DNA from 3 places in the Paraburkholderia caribensis genome. Region 2 is predicted to be linked to each of the others. Evidence: predicted binding sites of a transcription regulator. Region 2 holds the regulator's gene; each other region holds the start of a gene.
What was found. The regulator LexA, encoded in region 2, represses DNA repair genes until DNA is damaged. The targets are predictions, from matches to a motif close to ACTGTATNNNNATACAGT.
Positions count from the first base shown of each region.

Region 1: the regulator LexA is predicted to act here: its motif matches at 2,110-2,127, upstream of C2L66_RS06670 (putative DNA modification/repair radical SAM protein).
Region 3: the regulator LexA is predicted to act here: its motif matches at 2,549-2,566, upstream of imuA (translesion DNA synthesis-associated protein ImuA).

Region 1 covers NZ_CP026101.1:1,502,220-1,507,494, forward strand. The annotation lists gene C2L66_RS06665 (UdgX family uracil-DNA binding protein) at 1-869, opposite strand, end outside; gene C2L66_RS06670 (putative DNA modification/repair radical SAM protein) at 885-2,096, opposite strand; gene C2L66_RS06675 (tetratricopeptide repeat protein) at 2,362-3,903, shown strand; gene C2L66_RS06680 (APC family permease) at 3,968-5,275, opposite strand, start outside.
Region 2 covers NZ_CP026101.1:1,944,265-1,949,539, reverse strand. The annotation lists gene nodI (nodulation factor ABC transporter ATP-binding protein NodI) at 1-259, opposite strand, end outside; gene C2L66_RS08635 (universal stress protein) at 512-976, shown strand; gene C2L66_RS08630 (DUF2939 domain-containing protein) at 1,015-1,644, opposite strand; gene C2L66_RS41200 (hypothetical protein) at 1,763-2,107, opposite strand; gene lexA (transcriptional repressor LexA) at 2,135-2,785, opposite strand; gene C2L66_RS08615 (sulfate ABC transporter substrate-binding protein) at 3,131-4,189, shown strand; gene cysT (sulfate ABC transporter permease subunit CysT) at 4,295-5,191, shown strand; gene cysW (sulfate ABC transporter permease subunit CysW) at 5,188-5,275, shown strand, end outside.
Region 3 covers NZ_CP026101.1:2,353,488-2,358,762, forward strand. The annotation lists gene C2L66_RS10420 (error-prone DNA polymerase) at 1-420, opposite strand, end outside; gene C2L66_RS10425 (Y-family DNA polymerase) at 427-1,896, opposite strand; gene imuA (translesion DNA synthesis-associated protein ImuA) at 1,826-2,533, opposite strand; rRNA gene rrf (5S ribosomal RNA) at 3,036-3,149, opposite strand; rRNA gene C2L66_RS10440 (23S ribosomal RNA) at 3,294-5,275, opposite strand, start outside.

The sequences.
Region 1 (5,275 bases), 440 kb from region 2:
GGTTGCGCGTCATGTGCATCGACGGGCACGCTCTTGCCGCCCAGCATGCCGACGCCGCGAGCCTGCGCGATCCGTTGCGCGCCGCTCTTCGCTTCACTGATCATCGACGGAATCAGGCGGCCTTCGGGCAATCCTTTCCAGAAGCGCACGGGCATGTGCTGTTCGAGCGCCGTCTCGTTCAGGCGGGCGGGATTGAACGTGCTGCGGTAGTAAGCGAGCCAGAGTGCTTCGGCCTCATCGGCGGTGTGCCTGCAATGATCGCTGGATGACGCAGGGCGGTGTTCGAGCCGCAAGTTTTTGCCATCCCACCACGCGGCGGCATCGGGCGTCGAGATGAGCCACGTCGAACGACCCATGCGGCGCGCGAAATGTTCGGCCGACCACGCGAGCACATCGTGTTCCGGCTCATACCAGGCGACATATTCGGGCTGATCGGGCGCAGGCACATCGTTGCCCGGCTCCCGCAGCCGGAACCGGACATAGGCGATCATGTCGTGCTTCGCGCGTCGCACGGCCTTGGCCATCTTGTACAGACGCGCGCCGTCGCAATCGGCGGCGGACGCGACCGAGCGGTCACCGTCATGCCATCGCCACAGCACGCGGTAGAGAAACGCCCAGCGTGCCGTGTCGCGATAGCATGCCGCGTCCTTCAGCAGTTCGCCGAGTTCGCGAGAAATGCGCACCTTGGCGGGCGCCACTGCCGCGCGCGGCACGCGCGCGCGATCGTCGAACAAGGCGGGCGTGGCTGCGCGATCGTCGTCGGCAATCACACGCCAGTCGATATCCTCGGGCGCCATGCGGCTCGCAAGCGCCTGTAACGCGGCTTCACGCCACGCCTGATAGTCGTCGTCGATCGAGATGATCTGCATGCGCTCGCGCCCGCGTCAAAGCAGCGACAACTGTGTCGGCGGCGGCGTCAGCGCGTGGCGTAAGCGCTGCGTCGACAGGTCGGCATGTGCAGGACGATAGTCGGCTGTTACGACGAATGGCCGCGTCTTGTCCATCGAACAGCGCAGTTGCACGAGATCCTGATAGCGGATGCGCCGCGAGCGCCGCAGTTCCACCAGACGCTTTGCGTTACGCATGCCGATGCCCGGCACGCGGGCGATCATGCGTGCGCTGGCGCGATTCAGATCGACGGGAAAGCGCTCCCGATGATTCAGCGCCCACGCGAGCTTCGGATCGATGTCGAGCGCGAGATTGCCCGGTGTGTCGAACAGTTCGTCGACGCGAAAGCCGTAACCGCGCAGCAGAAAATCCGCCTGATACAGGCGATGCTCGCGCAACAGCGGCGGCGCCTGGGCCGGCAGCGCGGTCGGACTGTCGGGAATGGGGCTGAACGCTGAGTAGTAGACGCGCTTGAGCCGGTAAGCGCCGTATAGCGTCTCAGCCGTTTGCAGGATCGTGCTGTCGCTGGTGTCGTCCGCGCCGACGATCATCTGCGTGCTTTGCCCAGCCGGCGAGAAGCGCGGCGCTTTCGCGTCGCTCCCGGCTTCGTCGCTGGCTAGCCGGATCGAGCTCATGGCGAGGCGGATCGTGCGCGCGCTTTTCTCGGGCGCGAGCCGTTCCAGACTGATTTCGGTCGGCAGTTCGATATTGACGCTCAGGCGATCCGCGTAACGGCCCGCTTGCGCGATCAGTTCCGGGTCGGCGTCGGGAATCGTCTTCAGATGGATATAGCCGCGAAACAGATGGACTTCGCGCAACGACCGTGCGACGCGCACCAGTTGCTCCATCGTGTAGTTCGATGAGCGGATCACGCCGGAGCTGAGAAACAACCCGTCGATGTAATTACGCCGGTAGAAGTCGAGCGTGAGGCTCACGACTTCCTCGGGCGTGAAACGCGCGCGCGGCACATTGCTCGTGCGGCGGTTCACGCAATACTGACAGTCGTACAGGCAAAAATTGGTCAGCAGGATTTTCAGCAGCGACACGCAGCGGCCGTCGGGCGTGAAGCTGTGGCAGATGCCCGCGCCCGTGCTCGCGCCGAGCCCGTCCGCGCCGCGCGAATTGCGCTGCGGCGCGCCGCTGCTCGCACACGACGCGTCGTATTTAGCCGCGTCGGCGAGTATTTCGAGCTTTTTGAGCAGTTCCATAGCAGACGACGATACTGTATATGCGTACAGTATTCTACGCCGTCGCGCGTGGTCTACAAGGCATGTATCGACGCAAACCCCGCGGCCGTCGCGGTTTTGTCCTATTTTCATTGGATAAGGGGAATCACGTTGGCTTCTGCCGTTACATAACTTCACAGCTCGCCAGCGGCACAGTGCAATCATTGCCGCCGCCGGGGCCGAATCGACGAATCGACGTATCGACGGTTCGAAGCCTCCGTTTTTTCGCGGTGAAGGACATGATCGAATGACATCCCAGCCAGATATCGACGAGCGGTACGCGGCAGCCGAGCAAGCCTTTGTCGCGGGTGACCACGACGTGGCGCGTGCATATCTGAACGGTGTCCTGCAAGCGCATCCCGGGCACGCCGCCGCGCTGCATCTGCGCGGCCTCGTCGCGCTCGAAGCGAAAGAGCCGGGCGGCGCGGCGCACTGGATCGAACAGGCGCTGCGCGTGCGGCCCGATCCCATCTTCTACAACAGTCTGAGCGTCGTGCAGATTCGGTCGGGCGCGCTCGCCGAGGGCGCGGCGAGCGCGCAACGCGGCCTCGATCTCGCGCGCAGCGAGCCGTCCGTGTCGATCGATACATCGATTCTCGCCTTCAATCTCGGCGTCGCGCTGCAACTCAACGACGACATGGAAGCGGCAGAGCACGCGTATCGCAGCGTGATCGCAACGAATCCGGCGCACTCCGGCGCGCACAACAACCTCGGTCTCGTGCTGAACGCGCTCGGCGACGTCGAAGCGGCGATCGTGCATCACGGGCGCGCGTATGAACTCGATCCGTCGAATCTCGAAGCACGCAGCAATATCGGCCATATGATGCTTGCGGCCGGGCGATACGAAGAAGCATGGCCGCATTTCGAATATCGCTGGGCCGCGCTCGGCAACAATCGCGGCGAGCGCGGCGCGCGGCCGGCTGAATGGCCCGTGCCGCAATGGCTGGGTGACGCTGCCCCGACCCGCGACGCGCGGCTGTTCATCGTGTACGAGCAGGGACTCGGCGATGCGTTGCAGTTCAGCCGCTTCTTTCCGCTCACGCTCGACCGTTTCTCGACAATCGGCTTCAACTGCCCCAAGCCGCTGCGGCGGCTCTTCGAGGATTCGTTCGGCGAGCGCTATCCGCAGTTGCGACTGGTGGACGACGTGCCCTCCGACTGGCGCGACTGGGACTGCTATTCGCCGATGCTTTCGCTGCCGATGGCGCTCGGCATCGGCTTGCAGAACCTCGGCTCGGCGCCGTCGCGCTATCTGCGCGCCGACCCGCAGCGCGCCGCGTACTGGCGCGCGCGTCTCGCGGACGTCGCGCCGCAAGGTGTGCCGCGCATCGGCATGGTGTGGGCGGGCGGCAAGATCAACGCGCATATGGACAGGATGCGCAGCATCGCGCCTGCGCAGATCGAGCGGCTGCTTGCATGGCCGCGCGCACAGTGGATCAGCTTGCAGAAGGCAGACGATGCGTCGAAGGAACTCGCTTGCGTGCCCCGTCCCAACGTGACCGACTGGATGAACGAGATCGCGGATTTCGCCGACACGGCAGCGCTCGTCGAGCCGCTCGATCTGGTGATCGCGGTCGATACATCGGTCGCGCATCTCGCCGCCGCGATGGGCAAGCGCGTGTGGCTGCTCAATCGCTACGCGGGATGCTGGCGGTGGCTGCGTGAGCGCACGGATAGCCCCTGGTATCCCGGCATGCGGCTCTTCAATCAGTCGGAGCGCGGCAACTGGGTCGACGTGCTGTCGAATCTGATCGACGCGCTGGAAGCGGAATTTCCGGCGCGCGCATAAATGGCAGAACACAAAGCGAAACGCGGCGCATTGTATGCGCCGCGTTTTCTCGCACGCTATTCGTTCAGATCGCCACTTCGGGCGGCGCCTGGCGGAACAGGCGCGTGATCCAGCACAGATACGCGATACCCAGCACGAACCACGCCGCGCCGAGCACGAGCGCCGTCTTTTCGAGGCTCGCGAGCAGCCAGATATCGGCCACCGCGCCGATCAGCGGAAACACCAGTCCGCCGAGCAGGCCGATCTTGCGCTCGCCATGATTGCCCGACAGATACACGCGAATCACGCACAGGTTGACGGCCGTGAACGCGAGGAACGCGCCGAAGTTGATGAACGACGTCGACGTGGCCACATCGAGCTTCAGCGCGATCAATCCGACGATGCCCGCAATCGCGATGTTGATCGCCGGCGTCTTGAAGCGCGGATGGATGTAGCCGAAAAAACGCTTCGGCAGGATTTCATCGCGGCCCATCGCATACAGCAGACGGCCGACGCTCGCCTGCGCCGAGATGCCCGATGCGAACTGCGCGAGAATCAGCCCCGCGAGAAACACGGTCACGAAAATATCGCCGCCGATCATCTTCGCGACTTCGAACGCGGCCGAGTCCGTGTCCTTGAACTCGACGCCGGGGTGCGCCAGCTGCATCGTGTACGCGGCAATCACGAAAATCGCGCCGCCGATCAGCGCGATCAGCAGGATGGCGCGCGGCATGTTCTTCTTCGGATCGATGGTTTCTTCCGTCAGCGTCGACACGGCATCGAAGCCGAGATACGAATAGGCGGCAATCGCGGCGCCCGCCATCGTCGCGCCGAGCGGCACATGCGGCTTGAAGAACGGTTCGGCCATCGCGATGCCGCCCGGCCCGGCCGCCGCCGATGCATAGTGCCAGCACAAGGCGACGAACATCGCGACGATCGCCAGTTGCACGACCATCAGCACGATATTGAAACGCGCAGCCAGCTCGATCCCGACGATGTTCAGCCCGCTGGTCAGCACGATGAACGCGACGATCCAGATCCACGACGGCACATGCGGAAACGCCGCGTTCAGATACGCGGCGCCGATCAGCCAGATCACCATCGGCAGGAAGAAATAGTCGAGCAGCGTCGCCCAGCCGATCAGGAAGCCCAGGTGCGCGTTGAAGGTCTTGCGCGTGTACGTGTACGCCGAGCCGGCGACGGGGAAGAGGCGCGCGAGCTTGCCGTAGCTGAGCGCCGTGAAGGCGATCGCGATCAGCGCGAGCAGATAGGCGAGGGCGGCTGTGTCGTCGCTGGCCTTGGCGAGTACGCCGTAGGTGCCGTAGACGATCAGCGGCGCCATATAGGCGAGACCGAACAGCAACACGGACGGCAAGCCGAGCGTGCGCTTCAG
Region 2 (5,275 bases):
CGAACTGCGGCACGACGCCGACGCGCGCCCGCGCAAAGCGCGAGCGCAATGGAATCGGTTCGCCGCACAGCCGGATGCTGCCTGCATCGGGTGCCGCAATGCCGAGCAGCATGCGCAGCGTCGTGGTCTTGCCCGCGCCATTGGGACCGAGCAGTCCGAAGCATTCGCCCGGGCGCACATGAAACGACAAGCCGTCGACGACAGTTTTCTCGCCGTAGCGCTTTTCGACCTGATGAAATTCGATTGCAGCTTCAGACATACGAAGAAGGATGCTCCCTGAATAGGTGCCTGTTGGGTGCAAAGCGGAGGCGGCTGCCTATTCTAGGGCATCGTGCGCACCGCGTTTGGCGCATGAATGCGCATCGCTGGCGATTGCATGCACGATCTTGCACCGCGTCATGGCTGAGTGCGCGGCTCACCGCACTTAGCGTTTTCCATCCCTTGCGTGTCGAATTGCGGCGCACCATGATTCAGATGAGACCGCGATAGTCGCGGGCAAGGGGGAAGCGAAATGGCGAGCTACAACAAGATTCTGCTGTGCTACGACGGCTCGCGTGAAGGCCGCAAGGCATTGCGTTGCGGCGCGAATCTGGCGCTCGATCTGGGCGCGGAGACGCATTTGCTGTCGGTGGTCGACATGCGTTCGAGCATCGCGCAAAGCGCAGGCCTGCTGACGGACGTCGCATGCGGCAGCTTCGAAAAAACCGCGCGTGAAATCCTGCAGGAGGGCGTCGACTGGCTCACGGAACGTGGCGTGAAGGCGACGGGGCATTTCGCGTTCGGCCATCCCATCGACGAAATTGCGTCGCTAGCGAACGAGTTGCACGCCGATCTCGTGGTGGTCGGGCATCGCTGCCGCACGGGACTGTCGCGCTGGTGGATGGGCGCGGGTAATACGCCGCTGCTGGACCGCGTGTCGTGCAGCATTCTGGTCGCGTGTTCGTCGGCGGCTGAAGAGGAGCAGGCGGCTGCCTGACACAGCCGCCTGATGGCGAGCAGCGATGTGATGGCGCGTCAGCCGTTCAGATCGACGGCTGACAGCTTCCACGTGAACAGTCCCTGGCGACGGAAGATCGCCGCATAGCGCGTGTCGCCGACACCGTGCTGATAGCTCACGACGAATTCGTTGACGCCGCGATATCCCGCCGTGGTTTGCGGCGGCTGCGGCGGCGTCTTGCTGTTGGCGTTAGCCTGGCCCGCTGCGGGCGGCGGCGTTTGCGGCGGGTTGTCTGTCTGCGCGGCCGGCGGCGGAGGCGGGCGCTCGCCCGGTTCGCCGCGCGGCGGCATACCGTTGAGCAACGCGGCGACACCGTCCGGCGTCGCATAGGCATCGACAAGCGGACCAATCAATGCAACACCGATCATCGCGCCAATCGCCGCGAGCGGATTGCCGTTGTGCTGCACGTCGAGCCGCCGCGTCAGCAACCCTGTGACCTGTAGCTTGAGACTGTCGCGTAGCGCCGGGTAGTCGACGTACGCATTGACCGTTTCGACATCGCGGGAATCGGCGGCGCGTTTGAGCCGGTCGAGCGCGATATACGGCGATGCGTACGCATAACCCAGGGCCGCCACGACGACGATCGCGATCAACGCGATCAGAATTGGCCGACCCACGCGGCCTTGCATCCGTACCAGACCTGCCATTGTGCGGAACGCTCCGTTTTCAGTATCGATCAGGTGTGGACCCGATCGGCACCGAAACGATCCCGCGAGTTTGCAAGCAAGCGTTTCACCGCTTCGATATCAGACGCAAGCGGCGCGCTCACGCGGCCTGCTGGGTCAGTTGATCGCCTTGCTCGGCAATGGCGCGATCGATCATGTTGCAGACAGCGTCTACGGTGCCGACCATGATGAGCCGCGACGGCCCGTGGTAGACCCGGACGGGTGCGCGCCGTGCCGGTTCCGCATTGAGGCCCGAGTTCAGCGACACGCGAGCGAACGCCGGTTGCGCGGACGGCAACGACTGAGGTTCGTCATCGAACAGCGATGCCGTGCGGCCCGCGACATTCGACGCAAGCGCCGTCAGCGAACCACAAGGGACAAGCTCGCGCAGATGGCGCAGACGACCGAACTGGCGAAAGGGCAGCAAGCGGGCAAGGCGTTCCATGAGTCTCTCCAGACAGTGTTCAGCTAATTAGAATTCCGTCGGCCGGATCAACCCGACCGCGATGCCTTCCAGCGCGAACTCCGCGCTGCCGGCCTGAACAAAAATGTTTTCGTAATCGGGGTTCTCGGCGATCAACTCGATGCCGTTGGGCCGGCGCTTCAGGCGCTTCACGGTCACGTCGTCACCCAGACGCGCGATGATGATCTGGCCGTCTTTTGCTTCGCTCTTTTTCTGCACGGCGAGCAGGTCACCGTCGAAGATGCCCGCGTCGCGCATCGACAGCCCGCGCACCTTCAGCAGGTAGTCGGGCTTGCTCGAGAACAGCGACGGGTCGCAGGTGTAAGTCTGCGAGATGTGTTCTTGCGCGAGGATCGGGCTACCGGCTGCCACGCGGCCCACGAGCGGCAGCGACAACTGCATGATGCTCGCGTGCGGCAGCGTGAACTGGTGCGGGGAATCGTCCTGGCCCGCGAGCAGGCGGATGCCGCGCGACGCGCCCGCCGCAAGCTCGATCACGCCCTTGCGCGCCAGCGCTCTCAGGTGCTCTTCCGCCGAGTTCGCCGAGCTGAAGCCGAGTTCGGCGGCGATCTCGGCCCGCGTGGGCGGGAAGCCCGTGCGCTCGATGGCGCGGCGGATCAGTTCGAAAACCTGTTGCTGACGTGCGGTGAGTTTGGTCATGGCGCCACTGTATGGATAGACAGGTGACTGTATTTTTATACAGTATCCGGCGCATTTCAAGCTTTACTTTAAGTTCGTCGCTGCGGGTGTCGTGTGAACGTCGAAAGACGGCGCTGAAGCGGCGAAATGGACGTGCTCGCGGAGGCAAATCATTCCTTTACCACTATTGCGTATTAAAAAATGAAGAAACATTATTTTTAATGATGAAGCCGCCTGGATAGACTGGCCTCCGTTGATGCAGCAGCAACGCCCGCGCAGCGGCAGAGGCGCTTGCCGCTTGCGCAGCAGCGAATCGCGGCAATCAGCGGAAAACAGGCAGTCACACCAACAAGACGGAGAAGGTCGATGGGCATTCGGATCACGGGGTTGGCAGAAGCACGGAAGGCAACGCGCGGCAGCGCGAAGCGGTTGGTCGCAGCGCTCGCACTGGGCGCCGCGTCGGCGGTCGGGATGATCGCGCAGGCGCACGCGGACACGACGCTGCTGAACGTTTCCTACGATCCGACCCGCGAGCTCTATCAGGACGTCAATCAGGCGTTCGGCAAGGAATGGAAGGCGAAGACGGGTGAATCGGTCACCTTCAAGCAGTCGCATGGCGGCTCCGGCGCGCAGGCGCGTTCGGTGCTGGATGGCCTGCAGGCCGACGTCGTGACGCTCGCGCTCGCTTACGACATCGACGCGCTCGCCAACAAGGGCCTCGTCAACAAGGACTGGCAGAAGCGCCTGCCCGACAACGCGTCGCCGTACACGTCGACGATCGTGTTCCTCGTGCGCAAGGGCAACCCGAAGCACATCAAGGATTGGGACGATCTGGTGAAGCCGGGCGTGTCGATCGTGACACCGAACCCGAAGACGTCGGGCGGCGCGCGCTGGAACTATCTGGCGGCATGGGCGTACGCGGCGCATCTGCCGGGCGGCAACGACCAGAAGGCCAAGGAATTCGTGTCGAAGCTCTATAAGAACGCGGGCGTGCTCGACTCCGGCGCGCGTGGCGCGACGACGAGCTTCGTGCAGCGCGGCATCGGCGACGTGCTGATCGCATGGGAAAACGAGGCGTTCCTGTCGGTGAAGGAATTCGGCACCGACAAGTTCGAGATCGTCGTGCCGTCGGCGAGCATTCTGGCCGAGCCGCCCGTCGCCGTGGTGGACAAGGTGGTCGACAAGCACGGCTCGCGCAAGCTCGCCGACGCGTATCTGAACTTCCTCTACAGCGAGGAAGGTCAGGAGATCGCCGCGAAGAACTTCTACCGTCCGCGTTCGAACAAGGTACCGGCAGCGCTGACCGAGAAGTTTCCGAAGCTGAAGCTGTACACGGTCGACGATTCGTTCGGCGGCTGGACGAATGCGCAGAAGACGCACTTTGCCGATGGCGGCGTGTTCGATTCGATCTACCAGCCGCAGTGAAACCACACAGCGGCCATGTTTGAACAAAGGCGCGCCTTCGGGCGCGCTTTCGGCAATGGTGCGACGGCACGCGTTGCAACGCATAACACCTGAAAGAGCTTTCGCATGACGACGTTGACCTTTCGCAAGCCGAGCGCGATACCGGGCTTCGGCCTGACGCTCGGCATCACGCTGGCGTATCTGAGCCTCGTGGTGCTGATCCCGCTCGCGGCCACTTTTCTCAAGACGGCCACGCTCGACTGGAGCCAGTTCGTGCGCGCCGTCACGTCGCCACGCGTGCTCGCGTCGTACCGGCTGACGTTTTTCTCGGCGCTAGGCGGCGCGCTGATCAACGCGGTGTTCGGCTTTCTGGTCGCCTGGGTGCTGGTGCGCTACAAGTTTCCGTTCAAGCGCCTAGTCGACGCGGTCGTCGATCTGCCGTTTGCGCTGCCTACCTCGGTCGCCGGCATCTCGCTCGCGGCGATCTATTCCGGCAATGGCTGGGTCGGCCAGTTTCTCGAACCGCTCGGCATCAAGATCGCGTTCACGCCGGCGGGCGTGCTGGTTGCGCTGACCTTCATCGGCTTGCCGTTCGTCGTGCGGACCGTGCAGCCCGTGCTCGAAGAGTTCGAGCGCGAGCAGGAAGAGGCGGCTGCGTGCCTGGGCGCGTCGCGCTGGCTGACGTTCCGGCGCGTCGTGTTTCCCAGCGTGTTTCCCGCGCTGCTGACGGGTTTTGCGTTGGCGTTCGCGCGCGCCCTGGGCGAATACGGCTCGGTGATCTTCATCGCGGGCAACGTGCCGATGAAGTCGGAGATCACGTCGCTGCTCATCATCACCAAGCTCGAACAATACGATTACGCGGGTGCGACGGCGCTGGCTGTCGTGATGCTGGTGGTGTCGTTCCTGATGCTGCTGCTGATCAACACGCTGCAGTGGTATCTGCAGCGGCGCACGACGCGCGGCCGCACGGCGCCTGCCGTGCCCGCGGTGTCGTCGGCTGCGCTGACGGGAGGTGCGCAATGAGCCAGGATACCGTCGTGCTTTCCGGCTCGGGCGCAGGCAACGCCAACGCCGTGCGCCGCCCCGACCCGGTGACCGAACCGCGCG
Region 3 (5,275 bases), 410 kb from region 2:
GCAATCGGGCATGCCGCGCAAATGCGCATGCTCGCGATCGGGCCGCGACAGATCATGCGGCGTGAGGCGATATTCACCCTTCGGCGCGCGGGTGCGTGCGAGCGTGATCAGCTCCGAAAGATTGCCGTAGCCCTCGCGATTCTGCGCGAGCAGGATCAGCCCGAACGCGGGGGTACCGTCGGCGTTGCGCAACTGGAAGTACGAACCGATCACGAGCGGCAAGCCCGCTTCCTTTGCCGCGACATGCGCACGCACGACGCCTGCGAGCGAACATTCGTCGGTAACGGCGAGTCCTGAATAGCCGAGCTGAAACGCGCGCTCAGCGAGTTCTTCCGCATGCGACGCCCCATGCAGAAACGTGAAGTTCGAGAAACAGAACAGCTCGGCGTAGGCCGGCAAGGCGTTGAACGTCGTATCCATCGCGCGTCATCCGAACAGACCGTGCAGGAACCAGCGCGGTTCCTCTTCGGCATCGCGGCTGCTGACGCGCTCGTAATAAACCCAATAGCAGCTACGGTCTTCGCCTTGCATGACGAAATAATCACGCGTGACGAGCGCGCCATCGAACCAGCCCGCTTCGATGCGCTCACCCGGCGATACCATCTTCAACGGCGAGCCATAAAACGGCCGATGCTGGCGCATGAGCAGACGCACGGGCGTGGCCAGCATCCATGTCGGGCGCGGCAAGCCTTTGGGCAACTCCATTTTCTTTTCCACGTGATTGATCGACACCCAGCGGTTCGCGATTTCAGGCCGGTAATCGGCCGTCGGCGCGGGACGCAGCACGTTCTCTTCGCCATTGCGCGCGATCAGCAGTTCGATCAGCCGCGCGTGATCCGCCGGTGATCCACCCGGCTGAGGGAACAGTTGATCGGTGGCGGGCATGGCTGCGTCGACCTTCGATGCATCGAGCCGCACCACGATGGCAGGCGCCTCCAGCGTGAGACGATGCAACCGCTCCTTCACAAGACGCAGCAGATGATCTTCGCGCCACGCGGCCTCGCCCAAGGCGATATCGATCGACGTCGGCGCCATGGCTTCGCGGCCGCGCTCATGCTCGAATGACAGCGTGATCGCCGTCACGGCCAGCTGTTTCGCGCACAGCCAGCCGCACAACTGCACGATCAGCCGATGCGCGGCAAACACAGCGCCGTCCGCATGCTCCAGACGATCGGGCAATTCGAGGCGCGCGCTGAACGTGGGCGGCAGCTCGAGCCAGTCGAACAGTTCCGGCGCGGTGCCGAACGCGCGATCGAGCGAATCCAGCAGATGCTCGCCACAGCGCCGCTGCAGGCCCGCGCGCGGCAAACGGCGGACGTCTGCAATCGATTCGCAGCCAAGACCGCTGAACCAGTCGGCAAACGAACGGATTTCCGGTACGGCGAGCATCGGCAGCGGCTCGAGCACGCGCTCGAGCGATGCGAGTTTCAGCACGCGCCGGTTACCGTGTTTCGCCAGCAGCCATGCGCCCTGCCCGGTCGGCGCGGCGCTGATGCGCGCCGTCAGACCGAGCGCGTCGAGAATCGCCTTCGCCTGACGGCACAACGGCAACAGGCCGCCGAAAAGCCGTAGGCTCCCGCCGACTTCGACGAGCACCGTCGCTTCGTCGAGCAGCGCGACGTCGGGCGAAAACTTCATCAGCGCGATGCCGACCTCGCGTTGCGTGGCGTTCTCACGTGCGATGTCGCGTTCGTACAGCAGCGTTTCCGGCGACACCGTCAACACGCCACCGCGCTTCATCCCGAGCCGCACGCCCGCTGCACGGGCCGCGCCGTCGGCGATCGCGACCTTGTCTCTCTCCAATACCGCGCTGCCGTGCCCGGGCTCAGGCGACCACCTCGGTCGAAAAACTTCGAGCGACAACTTCGGCAAGTGGACGGCGAGAAAGACGCGCATGACGGGAAAACAGAACGGGGGTGGGTTGAAGAGGAATCGATAGAGGCTCCGCGCGTGTTGGGCCTCGTCGTTTCACGATGTCGACCATCAGACCATCGGCCGAAGGTCGCAACGCCAGCCGCAGTAAAGCCGGCGATGAGTCCTGAGCCGAGGCGAGCGGCCGGACCATGATGAAAAGCGTCTCGGAAGACTGCGCCGCCAGATGCAGACGACGCAGCGATGACGCCTGCGCATGTTGCGCCCACAAGATGACTGCGCCGCAAGTGCCGGCGCGCAGAATCTGCTCGGCGGACCAGAAGGCATCAGAGCTTTTGGGCGCTTTGACCTGCAACAGCCTGTCGAGCGAGAGCCCGATGTAATCGAGGCCCAGTCCATCTGGAATATGCGGCGGCTGGACCAGCGCGATGGGACGATCACCCAGTGAGCTCAATGCAGGCCGCAGCAGGCGCATCTCACCCACTCCCGGCACCTGAACCAGCAAGTCGACCAGCGCACCGATGGGCCAGCCACCGCCGGGCAACTCGGTAGATAGCGCGGGATAGCCGGTGTCGAGCGTGCGCCGCCCGCCGCGTGCGAGCTGCGAGGCTCGCCATAGCGATGGGTGAATCTCTTCGGCACGCGTGGCTGTGGATGACATCGGCGTAGGAAAATACCTGTATATTTATACAGTATCCTACACGGAAATTGACAAGGGAATGGCGCCCTTTTTGGGAAGAGGGTTTGAGTTTTCTTAGGACTTAAGAGGCTGGTTTGGTGGTAAGTAAGACATTTCGTCGGATGTTTTGTTGGTTTGGTTTTAGCGCAGATTGACAAAACGACGATCGCTGATCGTGCTGCCGATCAACATGTCCAAGGGACGGAAATGGAAGGGATCGATGTGCTGGCGTAGACCCATCAGCAAAACAGCCGATGCGGTCAGATGGAGCAGTGGGTGCTGCGAAGCTACGCAAATGACGCCCGGCGTCAGCGTACGTTTGGCAAGAGGGAATGAGGGGATATCACGAAACCGCTCATTTCGCGAAGGCCTATCGCGGATGCCAGCACAGAGGCAAGCGGCGGACGCCACTCGAAGGCGCAAATTGCGCGCCCCAAACGCCAAGACCCCGCTTTTGAGGGCGGGGTCTTGTCTTGGGTAAGGAGCCTGACGATTACCTACTTTCACACGGGCAATCCGCACTATCATCGGCGTGGAGTCGTTTCACGGTCCTGTTCGGGATGGGAAGGGGTGGTACCGACTCGCTATGGTCATCAGGCATGACGGGTTGCTGCGTCGCGCGGGAGGTTGGGTAACCTGGTCGCGCCACAGCCAATCGGGAAGAAGCGTAAAGAGGGTATGGGGTTGTGTTGTTTCTGGCACAACACCGATCTCAACCTGATGCGTAAAACACACCGGTTATAGGATCAAGCCTTACGGGCAATTAGTATCAGTTAGCTTAACGCATTACTGCGCTTCCACACCTGACCTATCAACGTCCTGGTCTTGAACGACCCTTCAAGGGGCTCGAAGCCCCGGGGATATCTCATCTCAAGGCGAGTTTCCCGCTTAGATGCTTTCAGCGGTTATCTCTTCCGAACATAGCTACCCGGCGATGCCACTGGCGTGACAACCGGTACACCAGAGGTTCGTCCACTCCGGTCCTCTCGTACTAGGAGCAGCCCCCTTCAAATATCCAGCGCCCACGGCAGATAGGGACCAAACTGTCTCACGACGTTTTAAACCCAGCTCACGTACCTCTTTAAATGGCGAACAGCCATACCCTTGGGACCGGCTACAGCCCCAGGATGAGATGAGCCGACATCGAGGTGCCAAACACCGCCGTCGATATGAACTCTTGGGCGGTATCAGCCTGTTATCCCCAGAGTACCTTTTATCCGTTGAGCGATGGCCCTTCCATACAGAACCACCGGATCACTATGACCTGCTTTCGCACCTGCTCGACTTGTCGGTCTCGCAGTTAAGCACGCTTATGCCATTGCACTATCAGCACGATTTCCGACCGTACCTAGCGTACCTTCGTACTCCTCCGTTACACTTTGGGAGGAGACCGCCCCAGTCAAACTGCCCACCATGCACTGTCCCCGACCCGGATCACGGGCCAAGGTTAGAACCTCAAACAAACCAGGGTGGTATTTCAAGGACGGCTCCACTGAAACTAGCGTTCCAGCTTCATAGCCTCCCACCTATCCTACACAGATCGGTTCAAAGTCCAATGCAAAGCTACAGTAAAGGTTCATGGGGTCTTTCCGTCTAGCCGCGGGGAGATTGCATCATCACAAACACTTCAACTTCGCTGAGTCTCGGGAGGAGACAGTGTGGCCATCGTTACGCCATTCGTGCAGGTCGGAACTTACCCGACAAGGAATTTCGCTACCTTAGGACCGTTATAGTTACGGCCGCCGTTTACCGGGACTTCAATCAAGAGCTTGCACCCCATCATTTAATCTTCCGGCACCGGGCAGGCGTCACACCCTATACGTCCACTTTCGTGTTTGCAGAGTGCTGTGTTTTTATTAAACAGTCGCAGCCACCAGTTTATTGCAACCCCTTCACCCTTCGCCCGCAGGGGCGTCAAGCTACAGGGGCGTACCTTATCCCGAAGTTACGGTACCAATTTGCCGAGTTCCTTCTCCCGAGTTCTCTCAAGCGCCTTAGAATACTCATCTCGCCCACCTGTGTCGGTTTGCGGTACGGTCAATGTGAAACTGAAGCTTAGAGGCTTTTCCTGGAACCCCTTCCGATTGCTTCGCTTCCGAAGAAGCTCGCGCCACGCCCTTGAATTCCGTGCCCGGATTTGCCAGAGCACCTTCTCCAACGCAGCGACCGGGACTTCCAACACCCGGACAACCTTCCGCGATCCGTCCCCCCATCGCATTTCACACTGGTGCAGGAATATTGACCTGCTTCCCATCAGCTACGCATTTCTGCCTCGCCTTAGGGGCCGACTCACCCTACGCCGATGAACGTTGCGTAGGAAACCTTGGGCTTACGGCGAGGGGGCCTTTCACCCCCTTTATCGCTACTCATGTCAGCATTCGCACTTCCGATACCTCCAGCACGCTTTTCAACGCACCTTCGCAGGCTTACGGAACGCTCTCCTACCATGCGTGCAATGCACGCATCCGCAGCTTCGGTATATGACTTAGCCCCGTTACATCTTCCGCGCAGGACGACTCGATCAGTGAGCTATTACGCTTTCTTTAAAGGGTGGCTGCTTCTAAGCCAACCTCCTGACTGTTTTAGCCTTCCCACTTCGTTTCCCACTTAGTCATATTTGGGGACCTTAGCTGGCGGTCTGGGTTGTTTCCCTCTTGACACCGGACGTTAGCACCCGATGTCTGTCTCCCGTGATTGCACTCTTCGGTATTCGGAGTTTGCTAT